DNA from 3 places in the Neomoorella thermoacetica genome. Region 3 is predicted to be linked to each of the others. Evidence: riboswitches for the same ligand, from Rfam matches in the RefSeq annotation. Region 3 holds a riboswitch; each other region holds the start of a gene.
The links. A riboswitch is a leader RNA that binds a small molecule or an ion and turns the genes downstream of it on or off. The one in region 3 is predicted to bind cyclic di-GMP.
Positions count from the first base shown of each region.

Region 1: another riboswitch for cyclic di-GMP. It lies ahead of MOTHE_RS02290 (stalk domain-containing protein); the one in region 3 lies ahead of MOTHE_RS07515 (type II secretion system F family protein).
Region 2: another riboswitch for cyclic di-GMP. It lies ahead of MOTHE_RS01570 (ATP-binding protein); the one in region 3 lies ahead of MOTHE_RS07515 (type II secretion system F family protein).

Region 1 is NZ_CP012369.1:451,887-461,464, reverse strand. It holds gene tig (trigger factor) at 1-1,001, opposite strand, end outside; tRNA gene MOTHE_RS02310 (tRNA-Gly) at 1,187-1,261, opposite strand; gene MOTHE_RS02305 (DUF190 domain-containing protein) at 1,323-1,694, opposite strand; gene crcB (fluoride efflux transporter CrcB) at 1,710-2,078, opposite strand; gene crcB (fluoride efflux transporter CrcB) at 2,078-2,512, opposite strand; gene MOTHE_RS02290 (stalk domain-containing protein) at 3,067-3,963, opposite strand; cyclic di-GMP riboswitch class I at 4,047-4,134, opposite strand; gene MOTHE_RS02285 (hypothetical protein) at 4,284-4,646, shown strand; gene MOTHE_RS02280 (CBS domain-containing protein) at 4,646-5,518, shown strand; gene MOTHE_RS12685 (hypothetical protein) at 5,522-5,812, opposite strand; tRNA gene MOTHE_RS02275 (tRNA-Leu) at 5,783-5,867, opposite strand; tRNA gene MOTHE_RS02270 (tRNA-Lys) at 5,875-5,950, opposite strand; tRNA gene MOTHE_RS02265 (tRNA-Gln) at 5,958-6,033, opposite strand; tRNA gene MOTHE_RS02260 (tRNA-His) at 6,046-6,122, opposite strand; tRNA gene MOTHE_RS02255 (tRNA-Arg) at 6,135-6,211, opposite strand; tRNA gene MOTHE_RS02250 (tRNA-Gly) at 6,217-6,290, opposite strand; gene MOTHE_RS02245 (XTP/dITP diphosphatase) at 6,434-7,039, opposite strand; gene rph (ribonuclease PH) at 7,029-7,781, opposite strand; gene murI (glutamate racemase) at 7,803-8,675, opposite strand; gene MOTHE_RS02230 (N-acetylmuramoyl-L-alanine amidase) at 8,799-9,578, opposite strand, start outside.
Region 2 is NZ_CP012369.1:301,712-311,289, reverse strand. It holds gene MOTHE_RS12645 (IS3 family transposase) at 1-334, opposite strand, end outside; gene MOTHE_RS01575 (transposase) at 490-831, opposite strand; gene MOTHE_RS01570 (ATP-binding protein) at 883-2,001, opposite strand; cyclic di-GMP riboswitch class I at 2,170-2,255, opposite strand; gene MOTHE_RS01565 (cobalamin B12-binding domain-containing protein) at 2,730-3,353, opposite strand; gene MOTHE_RS13560 (hypothetical protein) at 3,398-3,571, opposite strand; gene MOTHE_RS01560 (uroporphyrinogen decarboxylase family protein) at 3,591-4,760, opposite strand; gene istA (IS21 family transposase) at 5,027-6,514, shown strand; gene istB (IS21-like element helper ATPase IstB) at 6,511-7,269, shown strand; gene MOTHE_RS01545 (methyltetrahydrofolate cobalamin methyltransferase) at 7,378-8,139, opposite strand; gene MOTHE_RS01540 (methyl-accepting chemotaxis protein) at 8,294-9,578, opposite strand, start outside.
Region 3 is NZ_CP012369.1:1,486,733-1,496,310, reverse strand. It holds gene MOTHE_RS07545 (shikimate dehydrogenase) at 1-161, shown strand, start outside; gene aroC (chorismate synthase) at 186-1,337, shown strand; gene MOTHE_RS07535 (shikimate kinase) at 1,390-1,911, shown strand; gene aroB (3-dehydroquinate synthase) at 1,890-2,984, shown strand; gene MOTHE_RS07525 (GspE/PulE family protein) at 2,990-4,651, shown strand; gene MOTHE_RS07520 (type IV pilus twitching motility protein PilT) at 4,665-5,684, shown strand; cyclic di-GMP riboswitch class I at 5,736-5,819, shown strand; gene MOTHE_RS07515 (type II secretion system F family protein) at 5,880-7,088, shown strand; gene MOTHE_RS07510 (prepilin-type N-terminal cleavage/methylation domain-containing protein) at 7,333-7,848, shown strand; gene MOTHE_RS07505 (prepilin peptidase) at 8,017-8,760, shown strand; gene MOTHE_RS07500 (type II secretion system protein) at 8,792-9,313, shown strand; gene MOTHE_RS07495 (prepilin-type N-terminal cleavage/methylation domain-containing protein) at 9,310-9,578, shown strand, end outside.

The DNA of each region.
Region 1 (9,578 bases), 1.0 Mb from region 3:
AAGAACTCCTCCAGGGTCATCTTCTGGGCCTGTAGGTTGCGCTCAAGTTCCCGGATCCGGGCATCGATACGCCGTTCCACCATAACTTCCGGGAGTTCCACCGTGGCCGCAGCGACAGCCTTTTCCACCACGGCCTGCCGAACTGCGGCTTCAACTCGCTGTTTCTGGCTTTCCTCCAGGCGCCGGCGGATATCCTGGCGCAGGTCCGCCAGGGTCTCGCACTCGCTCACATCTTTGGCAAACTCATCATCAAGGGGAGCCAGTTTCTTACGTTTTATCCCCCGCACGGTGACCTGGAAAACGGCTTCTTTACCGGCCAGATCCTTTTCGTGGTAGTCGGAAGGGAAAGTGACATTAACGGTGCGTTCTTCATTTACCCTGGCACCAACCAGTTGCTCCTCAAAACCGGTTATAAAGGTGCCTGAACCCAGCTCCAGGGGGTAGTTGTTCCCTTCCATTCCCGGGTAAGGCTGGCCGTCCACGGTGCCCTTGAAGTCAATGGTAACAATATCACCGGCTGCTGCCGGTTCGTCCTCGATTACCTCCAGCTCGGCATAACGCTCCTGCAGCCGCTTCAGGTAAGCATCGATATCGGCTTCTGTTACCTCTACTTCCTGGCGTTCCACCTCCAGGCCGGTGTAGGGACCAAGCTGGACTTCCGGTTTAACCTCCACCCTGGCTTTAAAAACCAGGGGTTCTCCATCTTCTACTTTAACTATCTCAACCTCCGGCCGGTCGATGGGTTCCAGCTGGTGTTCGGCCACAGCTTCTTCATAAGCCGGAGGAATAACAATCTCCGCTGCCTCGTTATAAATAGGCTCCTTGCCAATATATTGCTCCAGGATAAAGCGAGGGGCTTTGCCCTTCCTGAATCCTGGAATATTGACCTGCTTTACCAGTCGACGATATGCCTGGTCTATAGCCTTCTGGACTCTGGGGGCTTCAACTTCTACTTCCAGGAGTACCTGGTTTTTATCCAGTTTTTCTACGGCAGCCTTCATCTACTTATTTGCTCCTCCCTACTCCCGACTACTGGACGCCATTCATTATGACCATCCGTTTGTCTAAAAATACCTTCAGGATTTATTTCGCCGTGCCTGAAGCTTTTCCTGCTAAAATAATAAAAAATAGCCTGTGAAAGAGTACCTCGGACGGGTCAGGTCCGAGGTACTAATAAGCAAAAATATGGAGCGGAAGACGGGATTTGAACCCGCGGCCCTCGCCTTGGCAAGGCGATGCTCTACCACTGAGCTACTTCCGCCCGTTATTCGGTACCATCACGGCTTTCCGTAGCGATATATTAGCAAAAACCCCTGGCCCTGTCAAGCTCTCCTCCCCGGGCCGGGGCTATTTTCCTTGTTGCTGGCAGTTCCGGCAGAGGAGATGATTTCCACATCCGCCAGGGTAATCAAGCCCTGCTGGACCATCTCCCGGACCCGGGGCAACACGGCGTTTATCTTTTCGGGGCTGTCCACTGCCTCAACAAGAACCGGCAGATCGGCGGAGAGCTCCAGGAGGCGTGAGGCATACAGCTGCTTACGCTTGCCATATCCCTCGATACCACGGACTACAGTAACCCCAGCCAGGCCGGCGGCCTTTAATTCGAGAACCAGAGCATGGTAAAGGGCCATACCCTGCCACTTCATACCCTCCCCCAGATAAACCGTCAAACGCTTGGCCCTCGTGCCGGTCATACCCATCCCTCCAGCCTAAAATAAACTCCCTGCCGCCAGCCAGCCCAGCCAGGCCAGGAGCAAGCCTCCCAGAATGCTCCCCAGGCTGTAGGCCAGGGCCCGTTTACCCTCGCCATCGCCAATCATGGTGACGGTTTCATAGGTGAAGGTTGAAAAGGTAGTATAGGCTCCCACAAACCCTGTCCCCAAGGCCAGGGTCACGTTAGCCGGTAACCTTCCCTGGGGCAGGGCCAGGAGCAGGCCTAGCAGAAAGGCTCCGCTTAAGTTGACGAACAGGGTACCCAGGGGCCAGGTACCCCGGACGCGATTTCCCAGCCAGCGACTTAGCAGGAAACGGGCCAGGGTCCCGGCAATCCCGCCACAGCCTACATAGAGCCAGGCCATTACTCCTCCCCATCCTCCCTGGTTATTATACTACTCAATGCTTTTGAAGATAAGGGCAGGCGCGCTAAAAAAATACCGGTTTGCATACAGATAAGTCCCCCGGCCAGGGAAGCGAAGAGGTAAAGGAGGGCCAGGGGAATTTTTTCTCCCTGGAGCAGGTGGAGGGTTTCCACACTGAAGGTGGAAAAGGTGGTGAAGGCACCGAGCATCCCTGTAGTAAGCCCCAGGCGCAATTCCGGGCCCATGACCAGTCGTTCCAGGGTATAGGTCAGGATAAAGCCCATGGCCAGGCAACCGCCCAGGTTAATGATCCAGGTAGCCAGGGGAAAGGAACCTGGCCAGAGACGGTTGATAAAACTAGCCAGGAAATAACGGCCGACAGCGCCACAAAATCCTCCTACGGCAAGGTAAAGGTAGAGCATGGTGAATATCATTCCTCCCATGGCGGCAAAAAATAAACCCCTACCCCGGGGAAACTTTACCCCCCCGCGTAGGGGTCATCACTGCACCAGCGCAGATTTAAAGGGAACCCCATCCCTTGGGTATTAACCTTTTGCTAGAGTGATTCTATTCCACACTGGCGGCCATTTTCCTGCCGTATATCACCTACCGCCGTCGCTATAGCGACAAAAAACTCCCGGGCCGCCCGACCGATACCTGCCTGCTCATCAATCATGGCCGCCGTTTCCTCCGTAACCTCAACAGCTGCGCCAATGTCTCTATTTATCCCTGTAAAAAAAATCCCGGATATATCCGGGTGTGGTAGGGTATATATTTTAAAGGAGGTCAGAGGGCTTTGCTCAAGGTTTATGATAGCACGCGGTCGTTATAAACGTATTAAGCCACCTTTAAAATTAAATTAATTTTACACCGGCAAGCAATTTAACTTTATGTAGAAATCATAGCCTGCCCCGGTGGGTGTGTGGGCCGCGGCTAGCCTATCTTCGGTAAAAAACCCTGCTTTTTAGAGCAGGGTTTTGGTTACCACTTAAGCGGCAGGTATTGAGGAGGTAGTTGTAGTTGGCGCAGGGATGGAAGGAGGAGAGGTCGTGGTAGTGCTGGCTGTGTTGCCGGCTGTGGACACAGTGTCCGTACCTGCTGGAACTTCTGTAGCAGTCGGGCTGGTGCTCGGTGACGTTGCCGGAGTCGTGGAGGTCGCCTCTCCCTCGCCTTCTTCAACATCAATGTCGCCAGTGGCGTCATTATAATTTACTTTTTCTTTAAATACTTCACTCAAGAACCTCAAGGGCACAAAAGTACGGTTGCTGATTAATAGAGCTGGCACATCCAAATTTATTTTTGTGCCATTAACGGTTACTTCCGCGCTGCCGGGGATAAGTACTACCGTAACTCCATTTTTGGCTATAGTCACGGCATTTGTTGCCTCATCCCAGTTAACAGTTGCGCCCAGACCTTCCGTAACCGCTCTGACAGGGATCAGGGTGCGGCCGGCTTTAATCACTGGCGGCACATCAAAATTAATTTCTTTATTTTTAACCCGGATTCGGCCCTGGAATTTTTCCAATCCAGCGTGTTGGGCTTCTTCACGTACCTGGATTTCTTCCCTTTGCCGCACCTCTTTTTTCAACTGTTGCTCAGAATGGTGAGAATCATTTTCCTGGGATTCTCCCTTGGCTTCCCGTTCCTGTTCGTTTAATCCATTTTCTTCTTCAATGTTTGCTTCTCCTTGTTCTCCCCTTTCTTGATCTTTCAATTCATCTCCTAATTGACTATCTTCTTCATGATTATTCCCCGTTCCCGACGCCATTACATACTTACCGGCCCCATGGTCACTGTTACCATTGCCCGGGCGGGCATAAGCCATCCCCGCCGGCAGAAGCAGGCTCGCTATGGCCAGCATACTGATTAATTTTTTGTACTTCATCCTGCATACCCCCTATAAAATTTTAAGACAACCCGCAAAAACCGTAGTTGCCCCTAATTGCCAGCAATATTCAAATTGGCTTATCCGGCAACCCGGCTGCCATGGCCTGTTGAGGCTTTAGGCCCGTGGCTTTGCGCCCCCGCCTTTCGGTCAGGTTCGCCTTTAGCGGTTTTCACAAATATTTATCGTCACTTTTAACTATTTTTTAACTGTCAGGGTGGTTGACTTTGAAAAATTAATATCAAACCCCATGGGCAAATTTAGTAAAAAAGGGTATAATAAATGATGTGTGTTTAGGCAAGAAAGGAGGACCGCTTTTTATGGCCCAGGAAACTTCCTCCTCGCGAGAACCGCTACGTAAAGCCGATGTAAACATAAAATTATCTGAATTTGAAATCCCCCCCATGCAGGACATCTTGTTCGTTGGTAAAAAAGCACCTATCGGTCCCGAAGCCGTAAGGCGTATGGTAGATGCAGTTTCGCCGGAACAATATGAGATAGTACGCCTAAACCATGAGACTTTCGAAGCCGTAGTAGTAAAAAAATCTTTATTAAGGCTTCTCCCTAAAGAAAAGCTTCTCCCAGTAGTAATCGAAGAAAGTAACCGCATCGCCGACGATAAAATGGTGCTTAAGGCCCAGATAAATATTACCATCCAGGTCAGCAGGACGGTGGATTTGTAGTGCCCACGGTAAAAAGCCTTATAAGCGAGAAGCTTTATACAATTGACCCGTTAGCAAGCGTCGGTCGGGCGGCCGCTATTATAGAACGCTATGGTATAGGCAGCCTCCCGGTAGTAGAAGAGGGAAAACTGGTAGGCATTATCACTTCCAGGGATGTCAGGAGGTTTCACCCAAACCGGCTGGTTGCCGATGCCATGACGAGAAAAGTGATCACCATATCACCAACAGCTTCCCTGACAGAAGCACAAAAATTAATGGTCAAGAATAAGATTGAGCGTCTGGTAGTTACCTCGGAAAGCAACATTGTTGGTATAATTACCTACGCCCAGATCATGCTGGAATTGGGCAAATATACCGATAGCCTTACGGGTTTAAACAAAGCCGAAATCTTTTATGAAAAAGCCCTGGAGTTATTAAGACGAGGCCAGGAGATAGCAATAATCTTTCTGGATTTGGATAACTTTGGGGGTATTAATAAAGAATACGGCCATATTTATGGTGACAATGTCCTGCGCCAGGCCACTATAATCTTAAAAAATTTAATTAACATGAATGAGGATACCCTGTGCCGCTATGCCGGCGATGAATTTGCTATTGTTACCACCAGGTCCCTGGCTGCAGCAGAAAAATTAGCCCGGCAAATTGTCACGGCCTTCGCCAACGAAAATTGGCCCGGTAAAATAAAGGTCACCATCTCTGCTGGCGTAGCCGGAGGCCGTCGCTCAAAAATACGCGAATGTGGTAAAGACAGCAGCTATATCGTCAAAAACCTGGTCAATATGGCCAGCCTGGCTTCAACCAAAGCCAAAAGACTGAAAAAACCGGTAGTAGTAGTTGAGGCCGTTGAATTTAAAGAAACAGCATGCATGTAGCGCCTACCATGTCCATCCCTTCATGAAAAATGCGGCAGTTAGCCGGATTAGGCTAAAAATTCTATATTTAACCCGCGCGGCAATCGGCTGCAATTCTTGCACCAGGATGGTCACCCCGCCAGCCGAAAGCGGCGATTTTTTCCATAGCCGCGTTCCGCTCTTCGCTGCCGGCCGATTCTTTTGAGCGCCCCTCCTTTTCCCTTTCCAGTGATACAGCAAAAAAATCCGGGCTTCAAACCCGGAAAACCTTGAAATATCTATATTTGGTGCGGGCGAGAGGACTTGAACCTCCACGGGTTAACCCCACCAGATCCTAAGTCTGGCGCGTCTGCCATTCCGCCACGCCCGCAAAAAAATGGTGAGCCATCGGGGAGTCGAACCCCGGACACCCTGATTAAAAGTCAGGTGCTCTACCTGCTGAGCTAATGGCTCACGCTATTGGCTGGGGCGGCTGGATTCGAACCAGCGGAATGACGGATCCAAAGTCCGTTGCCTTACCGCTTGGCTACGCCCCAATATAAATAAAATGGGGTGGGAGATGGGACTCGAACCCACGACCCCCAGGGCCACAACCTGGTGCTCTAACCAACTGAGCTACACCCACCATGTCTTTTTCTGGCGCGCCTGGCAGGATTCGAACCTGCGGCACGGGGCTTAGAAGGCCGCTGCTCTATCCAGCTGAGCTACAGGCGCCTGTTTGGAGCGGGTGATGGGAATCGAACCCACGTAGCCAGCTTGGAAGGCTGGAGCTCTACCATTGAGCTACACCCGCAGGCAAATTCTATTTTACCACAAAAACGTTTCCCCGTCAAAAATAATTTTTGCTGAACCACCATGAAAAAAGCATTATTTATTATAATTGACCGGCCTGCTCCTGGCAAGACCCTTTTTGCTGGCGGCAGGCCGGCATGGAGGCTATTTTGCCGGCCAGAGCCGCCTCAAGATAGGCCACATCTTCTTTACAGCCCGGGCACGATGGCTCAATTTATTTTTAACCTCACCCCCCAGCTCGGCCAGGGTCAGGTCATACTCTGGCAAGTAAAACAGGGGGTCATAGCCGAATCCCTGGTGGCCCCGGGGTTCCGTTGCAATCAGCCCTTCCAGGGTGCCCTCTGCCAGGTGGGTATCGCCATCCTCAGTAACCAGGGCCAGCACACAACGGAAGCGAGCCGTCCTTCTCTCCCAGGGCACTCCCTCCATGAGTTGGAGTAATTTGGCGTTGTTGCGCCGGTCATCGGTGGGTTCACCGGCAAAACGGGCCGAATAAACTCCCGGCGCACCCTCTAAAAAGTCAACTTCCAGGCCGGAATCGTCGCCCAGGGCCGGTAAGCCAGTCATGCTGGCGGTCAGCCGGGCTTTGAAAAGGGCATTGTCGACAAAGGTGCTGCCTGTCTCTGGCGGCAGGTTGAACCCGGGGAAATCGAGCAAGGTCTCGATTTCCACCCCCAGGTCCTGCAAAAGCTCCCGGAACTCCCTGGCTTTACCCGCATTTTTGGTAGCTAAAACCAGTTTATTTATCATTGCCTGTCCCCACCCGGCTGGCAATATCACCAAGAACCTGCTTTTGGATGGCAATCAGGCTCTCTATACCTTCTCCGGCCAGATCCAGCATGGCTGTGAGCTGTTCCCGGGTAAAGGGTCGGCCTTCGGCCGTTCCCTGGACCTCCACCAGCTGGCCGGAACCAGTCATGACGACATTCATGTCCACCCCGGCGTGGGAGTCCTCCTGGAAATCCAGGTCCAGGATAAGCTCGTCGTCCACCAGGCCGACGCTGACTGCCGCCAGGAAATCCTTAAGGGGCATGGCCGGCACTCCCCCGGCCGCCACCAGGCCGGCCAAAGCTTCAGCCAGGGCCACGAAACTACCGGTAATGGCGGCTGTGCGCGTACCGCCGTCAGCCTGAAGGACATCGCAGTCCAGCCAGATGGTCCTCTCCCCGAGGAGGGACATGTCGACCACGCTGCGTAACGACCGTCCTATTAGCCGTTGGATCTCCTGGGTCCGGCCCGTGAGCCTGCCACGGGTGACTTCGCGTATGGTCCGCTCCTTGGTGGACCGGGGCAGCAGGGAATACTCCGCCGTAATCCAGCCCTTGCCGGTGTTTTTTAAAAAAGGAGGAACCTTTTCTTCCACCGTTGCACTGCAGATCACCCGGGTGTCACCTACGGTGATTAAGGCCGAACCCTCGGCATATTTGAGATAATGGCGTTCAATGGTCACCGGGCGCAATTCCCGCAAACCGCGACCATTTGCTCGTAGCAAAGCTCCAGGCCTCCTTCGTTCTTACCCGGGGGTACCTTTTTCCCTAAAGTCTAAGGCAAGTTTCCTGGTTCTGGCCAGTTCCAGCCATCCGATCAGTTTAAAACCCACTTCGTTAAATGAACGTGGGTCGCCGCTGACATAGAATTCATGGGCCCGGGAACCGTGGGGTCCCCGCAGGCCACCGCCGGCTGCCAGGACAGATTTCAGCTCCCGTACCGTGGCCGCCGCCGGGTCTACCAGAGTAACTCCGGGACCGGCCAGGTCCTGGATGACCGGCGCCAGAAAAGGGTAATGGGTACAGCCCAGGATCAGGGTATCAATACCGGCTTGCAAAAGGGATTCCAGGCATTCGGCCACCACCCCTTCGACCCGGGGACCGGCAACTATACCGGCTTCCACCAGGGGTACGAAGGGGGGACAGGCCCGGGTAAAGACCTGGACCTCCTTTCCCCGGCTCAGCAGGGCTCGCCTGTGGGCGTCGCTGGCGATGGTAGCTTCCGTGGCTATAACGCCGATCCGCCCGTTTTTAGTCGCCTGCAGGGCGGCTTCGACGCCGGGCTCAATGACCCCGATGATGGGGATAGAGTACTTCTGTTGCAAGTAAGGCAGGGCCACGGCTGAAGTAGTATTGCAGGCGTCAACAATGGCCTTTGCCCCCCGGGCAATTAAAAAGCCGACTATAGTATCGGCAAAATGGATTAACTCGTCTACCGGCCGCGAACCGTAAGGTACGTGGGCCGTATCGCCGAAATAAATTATCGTCTCGGCAGGCAGTTGCCGGGTAATCTCCCGGGCTACTGTCAAGCCGCCGACTCCGGAATCAAAAACCCCTACCGGTTGGACGGGAAACACCGCCTTCAACTCCTTATCGAGGTGCTTCTTCTTTCTAAACACCAAGTACTGAATATTATATGCTGGAAATTAAGCTGGTAATGTCTATTTCCTGCCTTCCCATTGTAACAGAGAAGGCGAGGGCCTGCAAGCAATTTGCAGACCCCCGCCCCTTTATTCACCAGCCTACTGGCCGGAGAGGTAGTCACTGATGCCGTTAAAGATCCCCTGGGCCACCAGGGCCTGGAAATCAGGACTGGCCAGGAGCTGCTCCTCCGTAGGATTCGAGATAAAGGCCGTCTCTACAAGCACCGAGGGCATTTTGGTATTGCGCAGGACTGCGAAATTGGCCTCTTTAACCCCCAGGTCGCGCCGGCCGATAGCAGCTACCAGATCCCTCTGGATAAGGGTGGCCAGGCGCTGGCGTGCATCCCGCTGTTCTCCCAGGGCCGTCCCCGGCGGTGCATAGAAATAGGTTGATGTACCCGAGGCTGAAGGGCTCAGGGACGCGTTGGAGTGAATGCAGATGAAAAGGTCGGCGCCGACTTCGTTGGCGTAATAGGCCCTACCGGATAGGGTATACGGAGTTGTTTCCCCATCACGGGTCATATAAACCGTCGCCCCGGCGGCGCGCAAGAGTTCCGCCAATTTCCGGGAGATGGCCAGGTTGACGTCCTTCTCCTGAACGCCGCTGGGACCGATAGCCCCGGGGTCAGAACCTTGCGGGTCGGTACCATGGCCGGGATCAATGACAATTTTAGCCCCCCGGACAGAGGGTTTTTGCAGCCTGATGGTTATAGTAGATCCGGCTGTCGTTGTGGTAAAATTGGCTGCCCCATTAAGATCGCATACCACTCGCACGGTGTTGGCATCATACTGTCCCAGGCGCACCCGGGCCAGCGGCTGCCGGTTCACTTCCACCTTGTCCTGCCCCGGTGCTACCGCCAGGGTGGCTCCTGGTATATC
Region 2 (9,578 bases), 1.2 Mb from region 3:
CTGTCAAGACGTCAATGTACGACAGCACAAAGAAAAACCGGTCTTCTCCTGCAATGTATCCGTACTTGACATCGACCTCCCAGAGCTGGTTTGGCGCTGTGATAGTGCGGTTCTGGGCCAAATTCCGCGGGTGTTTCCGACGGAGGTTCCGTTGTGGCCGCAGAATATCCAGTTCCTTACACAAGCGGTATACCTTTTTCTCGTTCACCACCAGCTCATGATCTTGTCGAAGCATATGAGTGAGCTTACGGTACCCGTAGGCGTAACCATCACCGGAAATAGACTCCATAATCCATTCCTTAATCTGTTCATCACTGACCTTGCGGCCGCCCACAGTCAGTGAATGACCAGGAAACGGACGTCTACCCGTCGTGGTATGCGGCTTGGGTTCATGTGTTAATTGATAATAATAGGTGGATCGAGAAACCCCCACTATGCGCAGCACGAGAGTAGCGTTGTACCCGGCTGTGATCCACTTGTGCGCAATGGCTACTTTATCTGCAAGTGAGGGTTGGCTTTTTTTAATAGGTCACGCAATATAGCAATTTCAAGGTCTTTTTCGCCCAGAAGTTGCTTTAGATGGGTATTCTGTTTGTCTAACTCACGGTTCTCTGCAACGAGTCGGGCGTGTTCCTGCTGAGTAACGTGGGTGGCGTTTCCCTTTGGGCTACTGCCTTGCATGGGTTGGCCGGCTTTGTACTGACGAACCCATCGGCTGACAATATTCGGCCGGATATCATACTTCCGAGCAACGACGGAATTATTTCCGGCAGCGATGGCCTGTTCGACGACCTGGCGCTTGAACTCTAGGGTAAATTTCCGACGTTCCACTTGAACAACCTCCTGACCTTATAGTCTCATGAATTTGGAAGATTGTCCAATCTAATTTCGGGGCTTAAGAGGGGTTGCCTTGGGTAGATCCTTTAGTTTTATTCCCTGGCCGTGGTCCTGGACAATTACGCGCAGGACTTCATCGTCCTGCCTGGCTACCCATTCACCCCCGCCAGCGTGTTTTAAGGCATTAGTTAAGGCTTCGGTCAAGCCCAGGCAGATACCGTGCTGGCGACCACGAAAAACCTCTGGTAATATACTGCGCAACTTGCTCCGCGCCAGGGCAACATCGGCAGCCTTCTGAACTTCACCCTTGGCCAGCTCATGTCCCTGGGAAAGTAATGAAGCAATCTCCGCCCGGGTCGAGAGCCTCAACCGGCCATTGGTAACAGCAGCAATGGCTTCCTGGTAAGCAAGCATCTCCTGCCGGCGCATCTGCCTTTCTTTATGGATAATCTCCGTAATATCGAAGGCCAGCAAGCCCCCGGAGTAAGGATCCAGGGGGATCCCATGCAGGTCAAAAACCCTTTTCCCGTCACTACTTACAATGAGCTCCCGGCAGTGGGTACCCTGGCGAATTGCCTTATGTATCAATTTTTCTATTTCCTCCGGGGGTAATTCTAGATCAGCCTGGCCCCCTAAATGGCGAAATCGTCCCCTTTCATAGCGCAACACGCTGCCGATCTGCATAGCCTTCAAAATCTCAGAGTTCTGGATTTCGGCAAGTAACCGCTCTTTTACCAGTTTCTGCAGGTGGACGGGGACCAGCTGGGATACTTGTTCAATAAAGTCCCCCGTACTTCCGGTTAATAAAGCGTACTCGTCACTGCTAAGGCGGGTAGCTGTTTCCTGATCCCGGTAAACAGTCAGGATATCAAAAAGGCGAATATTCCCCTTCCCTCTGGTGGGTACCCCGGCCACATCCAGGCTGAGGTTCTGATGAAGGTGAATACGATATTTCCCGGGTACCGGGGCATCTGTTTCTAATCCCAACTCCATCATATTTAAGACCAGGATACGGCCGTCATAACGCCTCCCGTCAGCTGCAACCAGATTTATTCCTATAGGTGACGGGGGCTTCCGGCGCAAAGAGCCCGGGGTCATAAAGTAATCGCAATCAGGGCAAGAACGTTCCGGGGTCTTCTGGTTACACTGACGACATTGTTGCATACTAGAACACCCCCTTTAAGCCGGTGTTAAGGCTAGGAACCCTGGGCTTTCAAAGAACAATCACCTCCAAAAGCCAGTCAACCCCCGGAGGCTGAATAAAAATAGAAAAGGCAGCCATTTAACATAACCAGGCTGCCTTTATAAAAACCTATCAATCAAGACTTTACTAGCGGCAGCCTGGCAGTCATACCGGTAACGGCTGTAGACCCATGGCTTTGCGTCCCACCCTTTCAGGTGGTTTGCCTTTTACACTAAAGCCTTCTACTGATTTGCAAATTTTTTAGTCTAGGGGGTGGAGAATTAGTTTTTTATCGCTCTTTTAGCCTTTTTATGGGAAACAAAACCAGAAAGGGTTCTTTGCGAGAAGAAGTTTTAATAGGGGTTAAATAAGGTAGGATTATTGTTTATGGAAAGAACAATAAGTGGTAGCCAAATTGCTTCCATCTTTTTACATTTACTACATAAATTACCCCCCCGTTGGGTTAATATGGTTCTTTTGGTAATTGCTTATCTGTAATTTCTTTGACATTGCTAGTGTACTCCTCTGACCAAGAATTACTAGACTAGATAAAATAAATTTCGACACGCATTATGGGATTCCTTCTTTATACAAAAAGACATTACCAAAGTAAAAGTAAAACCCGGGGTAAACCAATGGCATGAATAAAGAATAGGGGCCATTTTTCAGGCCCCATTCCTTATCGTTGCCAACCTTCCGTGCATTAACACTATGCTCCGAACACTTCCGCCGCCACCTTTACTCCATCGGTAGCCGTGGTGGCATAATAGTCCGCTCCTACATAATTCTTCACGGTTTCGTCTATATAGTTGCCTCCAATAACCACCCTGGTGTCCAGACCTGCACCCCGGATCGCTTCGATGGTTTCTTTCATCGCCTCCTGGCAACTGGTTAAGAGCACGCTCATGCCTACCAGGGGCGCCTTCGTTTCCTGCAGGGCTTCAACAAACCTCTCTTTCGGTACATCCACCCCCAGGTCGACTACTTTATACCCCGCCCCTTTTAACAGCATGATGACTATATTCTTGCCCAGGTCGTGGATATCTCCCTTCACTGTGCCGATCACTATGGTTCCTTTGTGTTCTCCACTTTCTCCCCCCAGGTGTGGTTCTAAAATATCCATGGCGCCCTTCATTATCTCGCCTGCCATTATTAATTCGCTCAGAAAATACTCGCCCGACTGAAACCGGTTGCCTACTTCTACCATGCCTTCCTGGAGGGTTTTGACAATCTCCAGGGGCGCGACTCCCCCTCCCAGGCGTTCTTTTACCTGCGCGAGTACCTGTTCTTCTTCTAGTTCTGCCATTGCCTTTGATAAAGTGTCTGTCAGCATAAAGACCTCACTCCTAATTCTAGAGAATTAAATATCTCTGCGGGCTACCGCTGTACCCAGAACCAGATAAAGGCGTAGGCAAAGGCCTCGAGTTTCTCCCACTCTTTTTTTACAATCTCCTCATTGCCGGGGATTTCCCCCAGCTCTTCCCTCTTAACCTTCCACGGCACGCAAGTACCGGCTTCCGGAACAAATGTTTTCTCCTTATTTTCAGCCATTGACTTCCCCTTCCCTTTGTTAATAAACGCCGTACTCTCGTCCTGCTTCAATCATTGCAAAAATATTTTCCCGCTTGGCATCACTCATAACAGCTCCGCCAGGTGCAAGGACAAAGCCCCCGTCACAGGCCAGTTCATCAATAGCCTGCTTCACACAATCCTTCACTTGTGCCGGCGTGCCGTAAGTCAGAAGCGTAGTGGGAACGCCACCCCACAGGCAGAACTTACCGCCGAGAATTTCTTTCGCTTTTTTGGCATCAGTTGTATCTATGATGAATACAATACTTTTATCCGGCAGTTCAGCTATCTTCTCAAGATACGGGGTCCAATTTCCTTCAGCAAAGAAGTACATCCTCTTTCCTTGCGCCCAGAGACCTTCGATAACTGCCTTCAAAGACGGCCAGTAGAATTTTTCCCAATGTTCCATGCTCAGGAACGGGTAGGCACCTCGATGAAGGGTTGCCTTACAAGGTAAAGTGGTATCTCCACGAGCCCCAATCATGGCATAGGCTATATTATGTGGTATAATCGCTTCGCACGCGGCCAGGACTTTCTCGGGTCGACGGCGGATGTCAAGCAAAATCCCTTTCATACCCCGCAGAGTGTCACCCAGGGTATCGAAAGGCGCCTTGGTAAACCCGCTCGTAGAAGGTACTACGCCGTGTTCCTTCGTCCACTTTTCCCACCCTTTAGCCATGACATTGCTGGCTATGGCATAAGCAGCCGCGCTTTTAATTAGCGCTACCGTGGCTCGGTATGAGCCTGGCCTGGCAAACTCCTCACTAATACGAGGCAAATATTTAGTTGCCAGCCATTCAGTAGGATTGGCAATAAAATCATCATAGTCTTCCGGTTTCATGTACTCTTCTTCCATATACTGGAATTGCGAGTTCTCCTCTAAATGAATACCCGGGAACTTATACAATTTCGAACCCATGGCATCGAACATTGGTGGCCACCATAAGGTGGGACCACCTCCGAAAATGTCAAAATCGAGGTCCTGTACTACTTCACAAGTTATTTCAATTGATTTGTCAAGGTTGTAATATACTTCTTCAAGAGTACTGCCGGTGTACTTGACAGCCCATTCACCAACTGAGAAAGCTATAGGAACTTTATCCGGTTTGCCACATTCCATGGCTGTGATGTAACGCTGCAGTCTCTCCTGATAAAGCTTTTCCTTACTCATACTCTCTCATTCCCTCTCCTTGCTTATATGACGTCCACCTCATGGAGTGCTCCTCCGGTCCTTTTTTCTTTTCTTCTTACCTAACCGTATTACCTCACCCTTTAACTTCTTATTACTTTAATCCGCTAACAAATCTTTACGATATGCCTTTAAAAAGTTCTTTCCTGTAGATCGTAAAATAGAATTGACCCAGGATCGTCAAATAAAACTGACCCACCTTGTGATAAAATCTCCCCTGAGAGGGGGAGGAAAAAGAGGTGGTCAGCATGTACAAATGGCAGCGCATCAAGGCACTGCACGCTCAAGGGGTCGGCATCAGGCAAATAGCAAGGGATGTTGGGGTGTCCAGGAATACCGTCAGGAAGTACCTTAAAGAAGCCGGCCCTCCCCAGTTTAAAGCCAGGGAGTATACCAAAGAACTGGACAAGTTTCTGGAAGAAATAAAGGTTATGCTTGCCAAAGGATATATCGGCACAAGGATTTACAAAGAACTGAAAGATAAGGGCTATCAAGGCTCCCTGGCCAGCGTCCACCGTTATCTTAGGGCCATCAAGGAAGATGACAGGACCGCTAAATTAGCCACCACCCGGGTGGAAACAGGCCCAGGTAAACAGATGCAGTACGATTGGAAGGTGTGGACGCTACCAGTTGACGGGAAGCTCGTGAAAATATATCTCCACGAAGTGGTCTTATCCTACAGCCGGATGAAATTCTACACCTTCTCTTTAAGCATCACCACCGCCGATGTGATCCGGGTTCTGATTGAAGCCATTGACTTCTTCGGCGGTTATGCCCCGGAGTTGGTGATAGACAACGGCAAGCAAATGGTTATCACCCACCAGAAGGACGGTATTGTCCGGTATAATGACGAGTTTTTAAAATTCTGCGGGCTGTATGGCATTGAGCCCTGTCCTTGCGCCAACTACCGTGCCCGGACCAAGGGAAAGGTAGAACGCCCCTTTTACTATGTCCAGGAACACCTGCTGCGGGGCCTGGAGGTGGGGAACTTAAACGAATTCGCTGTAAAGCTTTCCGAGTTCCAGGAAGCCTACAACAAAAGGCCCCACAGCACCTTAGGCCGGCCGCCGGAAGAAATGTTTGCCGAGGAAAAAGGGTGCCTTGTTAAAATACCGGCTGTCGAACCGGCCTTATTACACCATAAAGAACCCCGGAAGGTGAGCAATGACGGCTATATATCCCATGACGGCAATCTCTACCCCGTACCCATGCGCTACTGCTTAAGGAGGGTGTGGGTCGAAAACATCTACGGCCGGCGCTTAAAGGTATATGACGAGGAAGGTGCGCTTTTAGCGGAGTTTGACCTTGACCTTAAAAAACAAACCGCCCGTCCCCTTCACCCCGAACACGAAACCATCAACCGTCAATACCAGGAAAAGAAACTGAAGCTACGCTCGGCCCTGGTGGAGAAGTTCACCAGCGCCTTTGGCGAGGATGGCCAAAGGTATCTGGAAGGCCTGCGTGATAAAAATGGCGCCAACCTGTACTGGCACCTGGCGGAAATCTTAAGCTATCAGGAGATATATACCCCAGAAGATATCATAGCAGCCATCAAAGAATGCCTGAAAATCGGTTCTTATCACAAAAACAGCGTAAAAAGGCTTTTAGAGCGCAAGGAAATCGCTCCGCTTTCTTGTGCCTGTGACCCGGCAAGTGTCAATATGCCGCCAGGTAAAATCAAACGGGACCTCTCCTGTTATGCCCTAAAGGAGAGCGAGGTGGCGGCAGTATCATGAGCAACAAATTAACCGCTTACCTGGAAAGCCAGATGCAGGCCTTAAAACTAAAGGGGATGCTTGCCCATTACCAGGAGATAACAGAAAAAGCCTCGCAAAACAACCTTTCTTATACCGAATACCTCTCCCTTCTCTTCGAAGAGGAGTTAAAAAGGAAAAACGAAGGCACGGTCAAGACGAAAATCAATAAAGCGCGTTTCCCCTTTATCAAAACCCTGGAGGAATTTGACTTTAGCTTTCAACCCTCAATCCGGGAAAAAGAAATTATCTCTTTAAGCTCCCTGGATTTCGTGGAGAAAAAGGAGAATATCATCTTCCTGGGGCCGCCCGGGGTCGGCAAGACCCATCTATCAGTAGCCTTAGGTATCAAGGCCTGCATGGCCAAATACCGGGTAGTGTTTATTACGGCTCAGAAACTACTGGAAGAACTACTTTTGAGCGCCAAAGACGGCAGTCTCCTTGACAAGCTATTGGGTTACTCCCGGCTAAACCTTCTAATCATCGACGAACTCGGCTACATGCCTGTAACTAAAGAACAGGCCAATCTTCTCTTCCGCTTGGTCTCCATGCGTTACGAGAAGGGGAGTATTATCCTGACCAGCAACTACAACTTCAACGAATGGGGGGAGATATTTTCCGACCAGGTGGTAGCCGCGGCCATAATTGACCGGCTTGTGCATCATGCCCGCATTTTCTATATTAACGGCACTAGCTACCGGCTCAAGGGTAAACTGAAAGCAGCCAACGACCGTTAAATCGGAGGCTACACCTTCATTCCCTTTAGCGCATGACTTGCAGCTTATTATTTTTGTTCCCCAGTGGGTCAATTTTATTTGCACATAGTGGGTCAATTCTATTGACAATCAACACTTTCCGAAACGGTCGTTACCCAGCAATAAATCGGTGGTGGTGACTGCGGTCATGATTTTTCCATCCAACGGATCGAGAATGGCCGCGTCCATGCCGCTCGCCATACATATTGTCAGGAAGTAACGGTTGATGAGCTTCCTCTTCGGCATGTTAAACGAGATGTTGCTTAAACCGGATACTGTCTTCACTTTAAATAACCTCTTGATATCCCTCAGGCACTGGAAAAACATCACCGCATTGGTGTGGTTTACGGCCAGGGGGAGAACCAGCGGATCGATATACAGGTTGCTCAAATCATAATTCTTCCTGCTCAGGGTCTCTATCAGTCCCTCAGTTATCTTGATCCTTTCTTCAGCCGTTTTCGGGATACCATTGTCGTCCACCGTCAGGCCGATTACCGGGCACTGGTATTCGAGTACAAGTGGCAATACTTCTTCCAGACGCTTTTTTTCCATGGATATGGAGTTGATTATCACCTTGCTCTTATCGCCCTTGACGGTCTCCAGACCCTTTTTTATTGCCTCCCCTGCTGTGCTATCAATGCATAAAGGTACATCGGTTACTTCTTGCACTGTACGCACAAGCCACTCCATATCGGCCACTTCGTCACAGTGGGCGGTATTTAGATCCAGGTAGTCCGCTCCCGCTTCCGCCTGCCTCCGGGCCAGGTCCTGCACGGCCGCGGCGTTTTTGTCATTAATGATTTGACGGACACTGGGGATCGCGCTATTTAGTTTTTCACCGATGATTAACATTTCCTGCACCCTCCATGTATTTGGTTTCAGGCGTTTCTACGGAAAATGAGGAATTTACGGTAACTCCTCCTGGTTTATAAAATAATTATCCGGTTTTTGAGAAGTTAAGGCTTTTGCCCTGAGTTTTTCAGGTGGCACTAACCTGGCTGGCCTTCTAATCTTCGGCAATATTTGCTGCTAACACCCCTAAAACTTCCCCTTTTTCATTTTTAATGGGGCATGAAATGGGTACAGCCAACCTGTTAGTCGCCTGAGTTATATAAGGTTTCCCTATGTAAGACTCCCCCTTTATCGCGGCCTGAAACCACGGTCTAAATGACCAGTTGATAGATTGATTAAATTTCAAAGGAGAGTAGATAATGTTACCGTCAAGGCCTACTACCATGGGGTATTTGATGAAATCTAGACCTGCAACTGCTTCATCGAAAGGCTTTCTTAATTTTTCTATTTGCATACTTTTTATCTCGCTATTTTCTGCCAAACTCTTTAAAATCTGCATCCCGTTCTGGATCAGGCTGTTTTTCGTAGCCTCGTCCCATCCTTCTTTCGTGTACTGGTTTGCAAGTTCATCAAAGCGTCCAGCCATGTCCGATAGCTTGACAACGCTTTCCTCCATTGTTTCCATGGCCATCTCCTGATGCGCCACTGAAGCTGTTACCTCTTCTACTCCCGCTGCCGTCTCCTGGGCTACGGCCGCCATATGGGATGCATCCTGGTTTATATTCTGCGCCCGCTCTGCCTGTTTACGGGCGTTGCTGTATATCTCTTCCATGGCACCAGCAACACGAGTAAAGGCCTCTGTAACTTCCTCCATTTCCCGCATTGTCTCTTCGCCCTGCTCCAAGTTATCTTTTACTAGCCTTACATTCTCCTCTACCTGTTTTGCCGCCTCCTTTGCCACCTCCTGGATCGTCTCCGCTATACGTACTATATTCTGCGCAGCCTGCGCGGAACGTTCGGCTAGTTTCCTTACTTCTCCAGCTACCACTGCAAAACCGCGGCCAGAATCACCTGCCCGCGCCGCCTCGATCGCCGCGTTCAACGCCAGTAGATTCGTCTGGTCCGTTATCTCCGTTACATATCTTACAAACTCGTTGACTTTCTCTATTTTCACCTCCAGCCTCATAACCTTCTCCGCTGCCTCTTCTATCGACACCGCCGCCCGTTCCATATTGGCCAGCAGAACCTTTAGAACCTCTCTGCCCTTCTCCTCACGTCGTTTAGCCTCACCTACCAGATTGACTCCTTCTGAGGAAAGATGGGCTATGTCCTTAGCTAAAGCCGTCAATGCTTCTACATTTTCCGCTACTCTTTGGGTAGCCCCGGCTTCCTCATCCGCACCACCGGCCATATCTTGCATAGTCCGAGCTATCTCAGCAAGACTTACACGATTGGCCTCTGCTTCGCGCTGTATCACCCCGACGAGATAATTTAGCTCA
Region 3 (9,578 bases):
GCCGGGGCTGCCGGGTGATCTCCGGCCTGGATATGCTCCTCTACCAGGGGGCCGCGGCCTTTACTCTCTGGACGGGCCGCGAAGCCCCGGTAGCAGTCATGGACAGGGTCCTCCGGGAGGCCATGGGGGCGAGTTCAGGCGGGCCTGCTGCCGGCCGGTGAAAGCTTGAGAAAGGATGGATACATATGCTGCGCTATCTGACTGCCGGGGAATCCCACGGCCGGGGCCTGAGCGTCATTGTCGAAGGGCTGCCGGCCGGGGTGCCCCTGACAGATGGAGACATAAATACCTGGCTGACCCGCCGCCAGGGGGGATATGGCCGCGGCGGCCGCATGGCCATTGAACGGGATCAGGCCGAGATCCTGGCCGGGGTGCGCGGTGGCCTGACCCTGGGCAGTCCTATAGCCCTCTTCATCGCCAACCGGGACTGGGAGAACTGGCAGGAGATCATGGCCCCGGGACCGGAAGCCAGGGCCGCCCGGGTAGTAACCCGACCGCGGCCGGGACATGCCGACCTGGCGGGAGGATTGAAATACCACCAGGCGGACCTGCGCAATATCCTGGAGCGGGCCAGCGCCCGGGAAACGGCGGCCAGGGTGGCCGCCGGGGCGGTGGCGGCAGTGCTGCTCAAAGAATTAGCCATTGAACTGGCCTTCCACGTCGTGCGGATCGGGCCCGTAGAGGTCCGGGAGCAGGTGGATTGGGAGGCCGCCTGCCGGGCCGTCGAGTCACCGGTCTACTGCGCTGACCCGGAAGCGGGCCGGGCCATGGTGGCGGCCATTGAAGAAGCACGACAGCAGGGAGATACCCTGGGAGGGGTAGTCGAGGTCCTGGCCCGGGGCGTTCCTGCCGGCCTGGGCAGTCATGTCCACTGGGACCGGCGCCTGGACGGCCGCCTGGCCCAGGCGCTCATGAGCATCCCGGCCATCAAAGGAGTTGAGATCGGCGCCGGCTTCAGGGTGGCTGCCCTGCCGGGGAGCCGGGCCCACGACGCCATTGCCTACCGCAAGGGGCAGGGCTTCTATCATCCTACCAACCGGGCCGGCGGCCTGGAAGGCGGCCTGACCAATGGCGAAACCCTCGTCCTGCGAGCAGCCATGAAACCCATTCCCACCCTAATGCACCCACTGCCCAGCGTCGATTTGGTCACCAAACAACCGGCGACAGCCAGCATCGAGCGTTCCGATGTCTGCGCCGTTCCGGCGGCGGCGGTGGTAGCCGCGGCAGCGGTGGCCTGGGTCCTGGCCGGGGCTATACTGGAACAATTCGGGGGCAACTATTTACCGGTCATCCAGGAACGCCTGGCTGCCTACCGGCAGTACCTGCAGGAAATTTGAGACTGAATTCAATTGAATTGACATTTCTTGCTAACAGAAGGGGTGAGGAAGGATGCCGGGGAACATCGTCCTGATCGGTTTTATGGGCAGCGGTAAGACGACCGTCGGCCGGCTCCTGGCCCGGGATCTGGGGTGGAGCTTCCTGGACACCGATACCATGGTTGAGGAACGCTTGGGCCTGCCCGTAAAAGAGATCTTTGCCCGGGAAGGGGAGGAGTTTTTCCGGGAAGTAGAAAAAGAAGCCGTCGCCCGGGTGGCGACCGCCCGGCAGGCAGTTATTGCCACCGGCGGGGGGGCGGTCCTTTGCGGGGTCAACGTCAAGTTGCTGCGGGAGGGCAACAAGGTCGTCTGGCTTCAGGTGCGGCCGGAGACGGCCCTCAAACGGGCCGGGCTGGACGACAGCCGTCCCCTACTCCAGGGGCGGGAACCACGGGACATCGCCGCCCTCCTCCGGCGCCGGGAGCCCTATTATGCCTTCGCTGATATCTATATCGATACCGACGGTAAGGAGGCGGCCGCCGTGGCGCGGGAAATAAAGGAGGCTTTAAAGGCGTGGCTGGAGAGCTTAACGTAGACCTGGGCGAGCGAACTTATAAAATCCACTGCGGCTCCGGATTGCTGCCGGTGGCAGGTTCCATCTTGCGTAATCTTAATCTGGCAGCCCCCTGCCTGGTGGTAAGCAATGCCACTGTGGCCGGGCTCTACTGGCCTGTGCTGGAATCCAGCCTGAAGGCCGGAGGCTTTAACCCCCACCTGGCCCTGGTACCCGATGGAGAAGAGGCCAAAACCCTTCAGGTGGCAGCTAGCCTCTACGACTCCGCCCTGGCCGCCGGGATCGAGCGCCAGGCCGCCGTCATCGCCCTGGGCGGCGGAGTGGTGGGCGATGTCTCCGGGTTTATAGCCGCCACCTGGCTGCGGGGGGTTCCTTTCATCCAGGTGCCCACCACCCTCCTGGCCCAGGTGGATTCCAGCGTCGGCGGCAAGGTGGCCGTCAACCACCCCGGCGGCAAAAACCTCATCGGCGCCTTTTACCAGCCGCTGGCCGTTATCGCCGATCTGGATACCCTGACCACCCTGCCGCCGCGGGAGATCCGGGCCGGCCTGGCTGAGGTCATCAAGTACGGGGTAATCGGCGACGCCAGCTTTTTTGCTTATTTAGAAGAGCACCTGGAGGGAGCCCTGGCCGGGGATAAGGAAGTCCTGGAAACCATCGTCCTGCGTAGCTGCGCCATGAAGGCGGCGGTGGTGGCCAGGGACGAGCGGGAAAGCGGCCTGCGGGCCGTCCTGAACTTCGGGCATACAGTCGGTCATGCCGTTGAGGCCGTTACCGGTTTTACCGCCTACCGCCACGGTGAGGCGGTGGCCATGGGTATGGTGGCCGCCGCCCGCCTGGCCGTCCGGCGGGGTATGTTTTCTATGGAAGAGACCGGGCGGCTGGTGCGCCTTTTAGCAAGGGCCGGCCTGCCGGTGACCCTGCCGGACCTCGATCCGGCAACCTTCCGGGCGGCCCTGGGCCACGACAAAAAGATCCGCCAGGGCCAGCTGCGGATGGTCCTGCCGGAAAGCCTGGGCCGGGTGCGTCTTGTCCCCGTCAGTATCGAGGAAATCGCGGCGGTGGTTGAAAACGGTGCGGCAGCGGAGGGGTGAGTCATATGGATAGTCGACGACGACTGGGGGACCTGTTGATCGAAGCCGGGATGCTTACCCCGGCCCAGCTGGAACAGGCCCTGCAGGAACAGAAACGCAGCGGGGAGCGCCTGGGTAAGGTTTTAATCCGCCTGGGATTTATCACCGAGGCCAGCATGCTGGAGGTCCTGGAGTTCCAGCTGGGGATCCCCAAGGTGGTCCTGGCTGACTACCACCTGGATCCGGAGGTGGTCCGCCTGGTGCCGGAAGGCCTGGCCCGGCGCTACCAGGCCATCCCCATCCGCCTGGACGGCAACCGCCTCCTGGTGGCCATGGCCGATCCCCTGAACCTCGTGGCCCTGGACGACCTGCGCCTGGTCACCGGCAAGGAGATTATGCCGGCTATAGCCGCCGAGAAGGAAATCGAGGCAGCTTTAAGCCGGTTCTGGCAACGGGAACCCGTTACGAGCATGAGCGAAGTAGCGGCAGCCGTCGCCGCCGCGGAATCTGGCGGGCGCGCCGGCGGCACGGAAGGCGCGCCGGCTGTGCGCCTGGTCAACAGTTTTATCCAGCAGGCCATCCAGACCCGGGCCAGCGACATCCATATAGAGCCCCAGGAGGGGGAGGTCCGGGTGCGCCTGCGGGTAGACGGCCTGCTGCGGGAGTTGACCCGCCTGCCCCTGGGGGTTTTAAGTAGCCTGATCTCCAGGATCAAGATCATGGCCGGCATGGACATCGCCGAAAAACGCTTGCCCCAGGACGGCCGTTTTCAGTTTACCCTGGGTAAACGCAGTGTCGACCTCAGGGTTTCCAGCCTGCCTACTGTTTACGGCGAAAAGATCGTCCTGCGCCTCCTGGACCAGGAGGCCATGCTCCTGCCCCTGGACGACCTGGGATTTTTGCCGGCCATAAAAGAACGCTTTGAGAGTCTCATCCACAGTTCCTACGGCATGCTCCTCATTACCGGTCCCACGGGCAGCGGTAAGACGACGACCCTTTATGCTACTCTTAACATTTTAAGCTCGCCGGAAAAAAATATCATTACCATTGAGGATCCGGTAGAATACCTGCTGCCCGGCATCAATCAGGTGCGGGTTAACCCCAAGGCCGGCCTGACCTTTGCTTCAGGGCTGCGTTCCATCCTGCGTCAGGACCCGGATATCATTATGGTCGGGGAGATTCGCGACCGGGAGACGGCCGATATCGCCGTCCGGGCGGCGACTACCGGTCACCTGGTCTTAACGACCCTGCACACCAATGACGCCGCCGGCGCCGTAACCCGCCTCCTGGATATGGGAGTGGAAGGCTACCTGGTCAATTCCTCCCTTATTGGCGTGGTGGCCCAGCGCCTGGTGCGCCGCATCTGTCCCCATTGCCGGGAGATGTACGAGCCGGAGCCGGGCTCTCCGGAAAGGGCCTGGTTGCCGGGCGCGGAACGGCTCTGGCGCGGCCGGGGTTGCGAAAACTGCCATTATACCGGTTACACCAACCGGACGGCCATCCAGGAGGTCCTGGTCATGAATGAAGAACTCCGGCGCCTGGTAGCCGCCAAGGCGCCGGCTACGGCCCTGAAGGAGGCAGCGGTGGCCGGCGGTATGGTTCCTTTGATTGACGACGGTTTGGAAAAAGCCCGCCAGGGGATCACTACGGTGAGCGAGGTCCTACGCGTTTCCCTGGGAGGTTTGTAATGGGAGGGTCAAGATGCTCGATATCGAAACAATCCTGGTAGCGGCTGCCGCCGCCGGTGCCTCCGACGTCCATATCTCTGTTGGGCTACCGCCGGTTTTCCGGGTGCACGGCGAACTCCAGGTCCAGCGCCAGTGGGACCCCCTGGATTTGGAGATGACAGCCCGCCTGGTACGGCCTATAGTGGGCGATAAGTGGGAGGTATTTCAGGAGCAAGGTGAAATCGATCTGGCTTACTCCCTGCCCGGTGTAAGCCGTTTCCGGGTCAATGTCTTTCACCAGCGGGGGAGCGTCGGGGCGGCCATCCGCCTTATCCCCAGGGAGATACCCAGCCTGGAGTCCCTGGGTTTACCGCCGGTGGTGGCCGAACTGGCGGGCAGACAGCACGGCCTGATCCTGGTGACGGGGCCGACGGGCAGCGGTAAATCCACCACCCTGGCGGCCATGGTGGATAAAATCAACCGGGAGCGGAGCTGTCACATCATCACCCTGGAAGACCCCATTGAGTACTTGCACCAGCACCGCCGCAGCATAGTCAACCAGCGGGAAGTGGGTTCTGATACCAGGTCCTTTGCCAGCGCCCTGCGGGCCGCCCTGCGTCAGGACCCCGACGTTATCCTGGTCGGGGAGATGCGCGACCTGGAAACCATCGCCACGGCCATTACGGCTGCCGAAACAGGTCACCTGGTCCTGGCGACTTTGCACACCAGCAGTGCCGTCCAGAGTGTGGATCGGATCATTGACGTTTTCCCGCCCCACCAGCAGGGGCAGGTACGGATCCAGCTTGCCGACACCCTGGAAGGGGTGATCACCCAGCAGCTTTTACCGCGGGCCGACAGGAAGGGCCGGGTGGCGGCTGTAGAAGTGTTGATAGCCACCCCGGCAGTGAAGAATCTCATCCGCGAGGGTAAAACCCATCAAATCGTTTCCACTATGCAGACCGGAGCCCGCTACGGGATGCAGACCATGGAGATGGCGCTGCGGCAACTGATCACCCGGGGAGTAATTTTTGAGGAAGGTTTAAATATTGGTTAAGGACACCGGCTAAAGGAGGATTCTGGCGGTTTGCGGCGAATAGAAAAATATCCTTGTTAAGGGCAAACCTGGTGAAAGCCAGGGGCGCAAAGCCACGGGCCTGCAGACGCAAGTCATGGCCGCCGGGCTGCCGGGGAAGAGTTTTGCCTTTCCCTGCTACCGGTGGCTATTTATTTATATGTTTGGAGGGGAAGCATGAACTTTGCCTACCGGGGAAGGGATGCCAGGGGGAATGCAGTTAGCGGGAATCTAGAAGCGGAAAACCAGGAAGTGGCCATCCAGGAACTGCGGCGGCAGGGGATCTTTATTACTTCCTTACGGCCGGTAGATGTCAAGCCTGCCCTGGACTGGCGGGGCCTCTTCCGCCGGCCGGTATCCCGCCGCGACCTGGCCCTCTTCTGTCGTCAACTGGCGACTATGCTGGGGGCCGGCCTGCCGATTATGTCCGCCCTGCGTGTTTTACAGCGGCAGGTAGAAAATCCTTCCCTGCGTGAAAGCATCGGTGTGCTCCTCCAGGACCTGGAGTCCGGAGAGGCCTTTTACCGGGCCCTGGGACGGCAGCCCCGGGTCTATCCCCCTATCGTTATCCATACCGTCGAGGCCGGTGAACTGGGAGGCGCCCTGGACGAGACCCTGGAGCGCCTGGCCGGGCACCTGGAAAGGGAGCATGAGGTGGAGGAAAAGGTCAAATCGGCCCTGACCTACCCGGCGGTGGTGAGCCTGGTAGCGGTGGGGGCGGTTATCTTCCTCCTCACCTACGTCCTGCCCTCCTTTCAGGTGATGTTAAACAGCCTGCAGGTTCCCCTGCCCTGGCCGACGCGGATGATCCTGGGGTTGAGTGAAGGACTGCGGCGCTGGTGGTTTGTCCTGGTACTTCTCCTGGCTGGCGCCGGTTACGGGTTTTACCGCTGGCGGCAGGGTCCGGACGGGCGGTATCAGGTCGACCACCTGCTTTTACGTTTGCCGATCTTCGGACCCGTACATCAGAAGACACTTTTAGCCCGCTTCAGCCGTACCCTGGGTACCCTCCTGCACAGCGGCGTGCCCGTTTTGCTGGCCCTGGAAGTAGTGCGGCGCACCGTGGGCAACGCCGTGGTGGCCAGAGCGGTGGAGCGGGCGGCCGAGAGCGTACGCGACGGGCAGAGCCTGGCGGCTCCCCTGGAAGCGAGCGGGATCTTCCCTCCCATGATGGTGGAAATGATTACGGTGGGCGAGGAAACGGGAGCCCTGGACGCTATGCTCGAGCGGGTGGCAGTCCTTTATGAGCTGGAGGTGGAGGCGGTCGTAAGCCGCCTGGCCTCACTGATAGAACCCGTCCTCATCGTCGGCCTCGGTGGCATAGTAGGGCTGATCGTGATTTCGGTCTTTCTGCCCTACTTTCAGATGCTGGGCGGCATAAAGTAGAGGGCGCCGGGGTATCTTTTTTCTCATTTTGACGATGGCTACTCTAGCAGCCTGCCCTCATGACAATGCCCTGGCCGGCGGTTCCATGTCGAGGAGTGCCAGGATAGCTCTGCATCCTGCGGCGTTTGAGAGCGGGGATAAAGATACGGGTAAGAGGGGGGTGATTTACTTGTAGGTTTCCCCGGCGAGCTGGCTGCAGGAGAGTAAAAAGCGCAGGCAAAAAATCAGGGAGGTTGATTGATTTATGTGGCAGAGACTGAAAAAGGCGCGGGACCAGCGAGGCTTCACCCTGGTCGAGCTGTTAGTTGTTATTGCCATCATCGGCATCCTGGCGGCAATTATCGCCCCCGTTGCCTTTAATTCCATCGATAAAAGCAAGGTGGCGGCCGCCGAGGCAGATTACCGGACGATTAAAGCTGCGGTATTGAACGCGTATACTGATACGGGAGTTTGGCCACCTTCATCAACAGCTCAGGGCCGAGATCCTGGCCTTGTAGACAAAAATAATTGGAGTGGTGCCCCGGATACTTGGAACGGACCCTACCTTGATCGCTGGCCGACCAAGAACCCGTGGGGCGGAAGTTATACTTATATAAACGACACAAATCAAAAATCCAGGTACTTGCAACTTGATAAAGTACCCGACACTGCTTTACAGAAGTTACAGGGTGATCTTGGTAATATAGTGACAGAGGAAAATGGAACAATAACCATTTTAATTTCCAAAGACGATACATCCCAAAGTAATAACTCCCAATAATGTTGATAATGGCGGTTTTTAAAATTGCTCCCGGTACTCACTCGTCCGGTACCGGGAGCAGGCCATCCGGCTGCTAAGGTTTACAGGAGCAAAGCAGGGCTAAATATTTATAAACGGGTGATAACAGGATAGCCAGGCAAATTCTACAGGAGTAATAAGGAAAAAGTCATGCTGGTATTTTTTTTCTTGGCGGGTCTTTTTATCGGCAGTTTCCTCAACGTGGTCGTATACCGCTTACCGCGCGGAGAAACGGTGGTCTGGGGCCGTTCGCACTGCCCGACCTGCGGGCGGGAGCTGGCCTGGTACGACCTTATTCCCGTATTGAGCTACCTGTTTCTGCGGGGCAGGTGCCGTTACTGCCACCTGCCGATTTCCCCTCGATACCCTATAGTTGAGCTTGTTACTGGCGTGGTGTTTACCACCCTTTTTTATAATTTCGGCCTCTCCTGGGTCCTGGTAAAATACCTTTTCCTGGGCGCCGTGCTGGTAGCCGCAAGCTTCATCGACCTGGAGCATTACTTAATCCCCGATAGCCTAGTGGTGACCGGAGCCTGCGGAGGTATTCTTTTTAGCCTGCTGGCGCGGGATGTGGGGTTCCGGGCTGCTTTAGGGGGATCTGTCGCAGCAGCAGGATTTTTGCTGCTCGTTGCCGTAATTAGTAATGGTGGCATGGGCGGCGGGGATGTGAAACTTGCAGGTATGGTAGGGCTTTTCCTCGGCTGGCCCCTGGCATCCCTGGCTCTCTTCCTTTCCCTGGTCACAGGCGGCCTGGCGGGCGTTTGCTTGCTGGTATCTGGCCTAAAAAAACGGGAGGACCCCCTTCCCTTCGCGCCCTTTATCGCCATAGGGGGGTTGCTGGCATTGTTTTTTGGCGAGAAAATGTTGCACTGGTATCTTGGCAGGTTTATGTAAAATCAGGCCAAGCGAAACGCAGGCTGTTAACATGAGGGTACTCGACATGGCAGGGGGAGCAGGGGCTGGCTCCAGGCGGCCGTTAAAGGGAAATGGCGGTTTTACCCTGGTAGAAATGGTAGCCGTCATGGCCATCACCGGCCTCCTGGCTACGGTGGTCCTGCCTATAGTGGCCAGGAGTCTTGCCTGGTGGCAGTTGCAGACGGCGGCCTGGCAAATTGTTAATGACATCCGTAACCTGCAGCAAATAGCAATGGGTGGCGAGGATCGCCACCGGATGCTCCTTTTTGATACCGGTAATAAGCTGTACCTCTTGAAAAAAGATACAACTATTATTCAGAAAACCCCCTTACCGGCTGGAATTACTATGGAATTACGTTTACAGCATACCGGTTCCATGCCGGGAACTGTTTACCCCAACGAAATATCCTTTACCATTGAGGGAGAACCGGTAAACAGCGGGGATATAGTCCTGAAGAACCGCTATGGCCGGGAGTATTATATAACCATTATGCCGGTTACCGGCCGGGTCAAGGCAGGGGGGACGACGTGAAGCTCTCCAGCTGGCTGAAGGATAAGCGCGGCCTGACCCTTATTGAAGTCCTGGTGGCCAGTGTCATCCTGGCGGCGGTGCTGGCCCCCATGCTGGGGATGTTCACCACCGCTGCGCGGAGCTACGTCCAGGGCGGCCGGGAAACGGTAGCTCTGAACCTGGCCCGGGCGCACCTGGAGACTTGCCTGGCGGCCGGATATAACGGCCTCGAGGAAATGCCTGGGGTGAACGGGTCCTGGCAGGAGGACCCCGGGAATAGCAATTA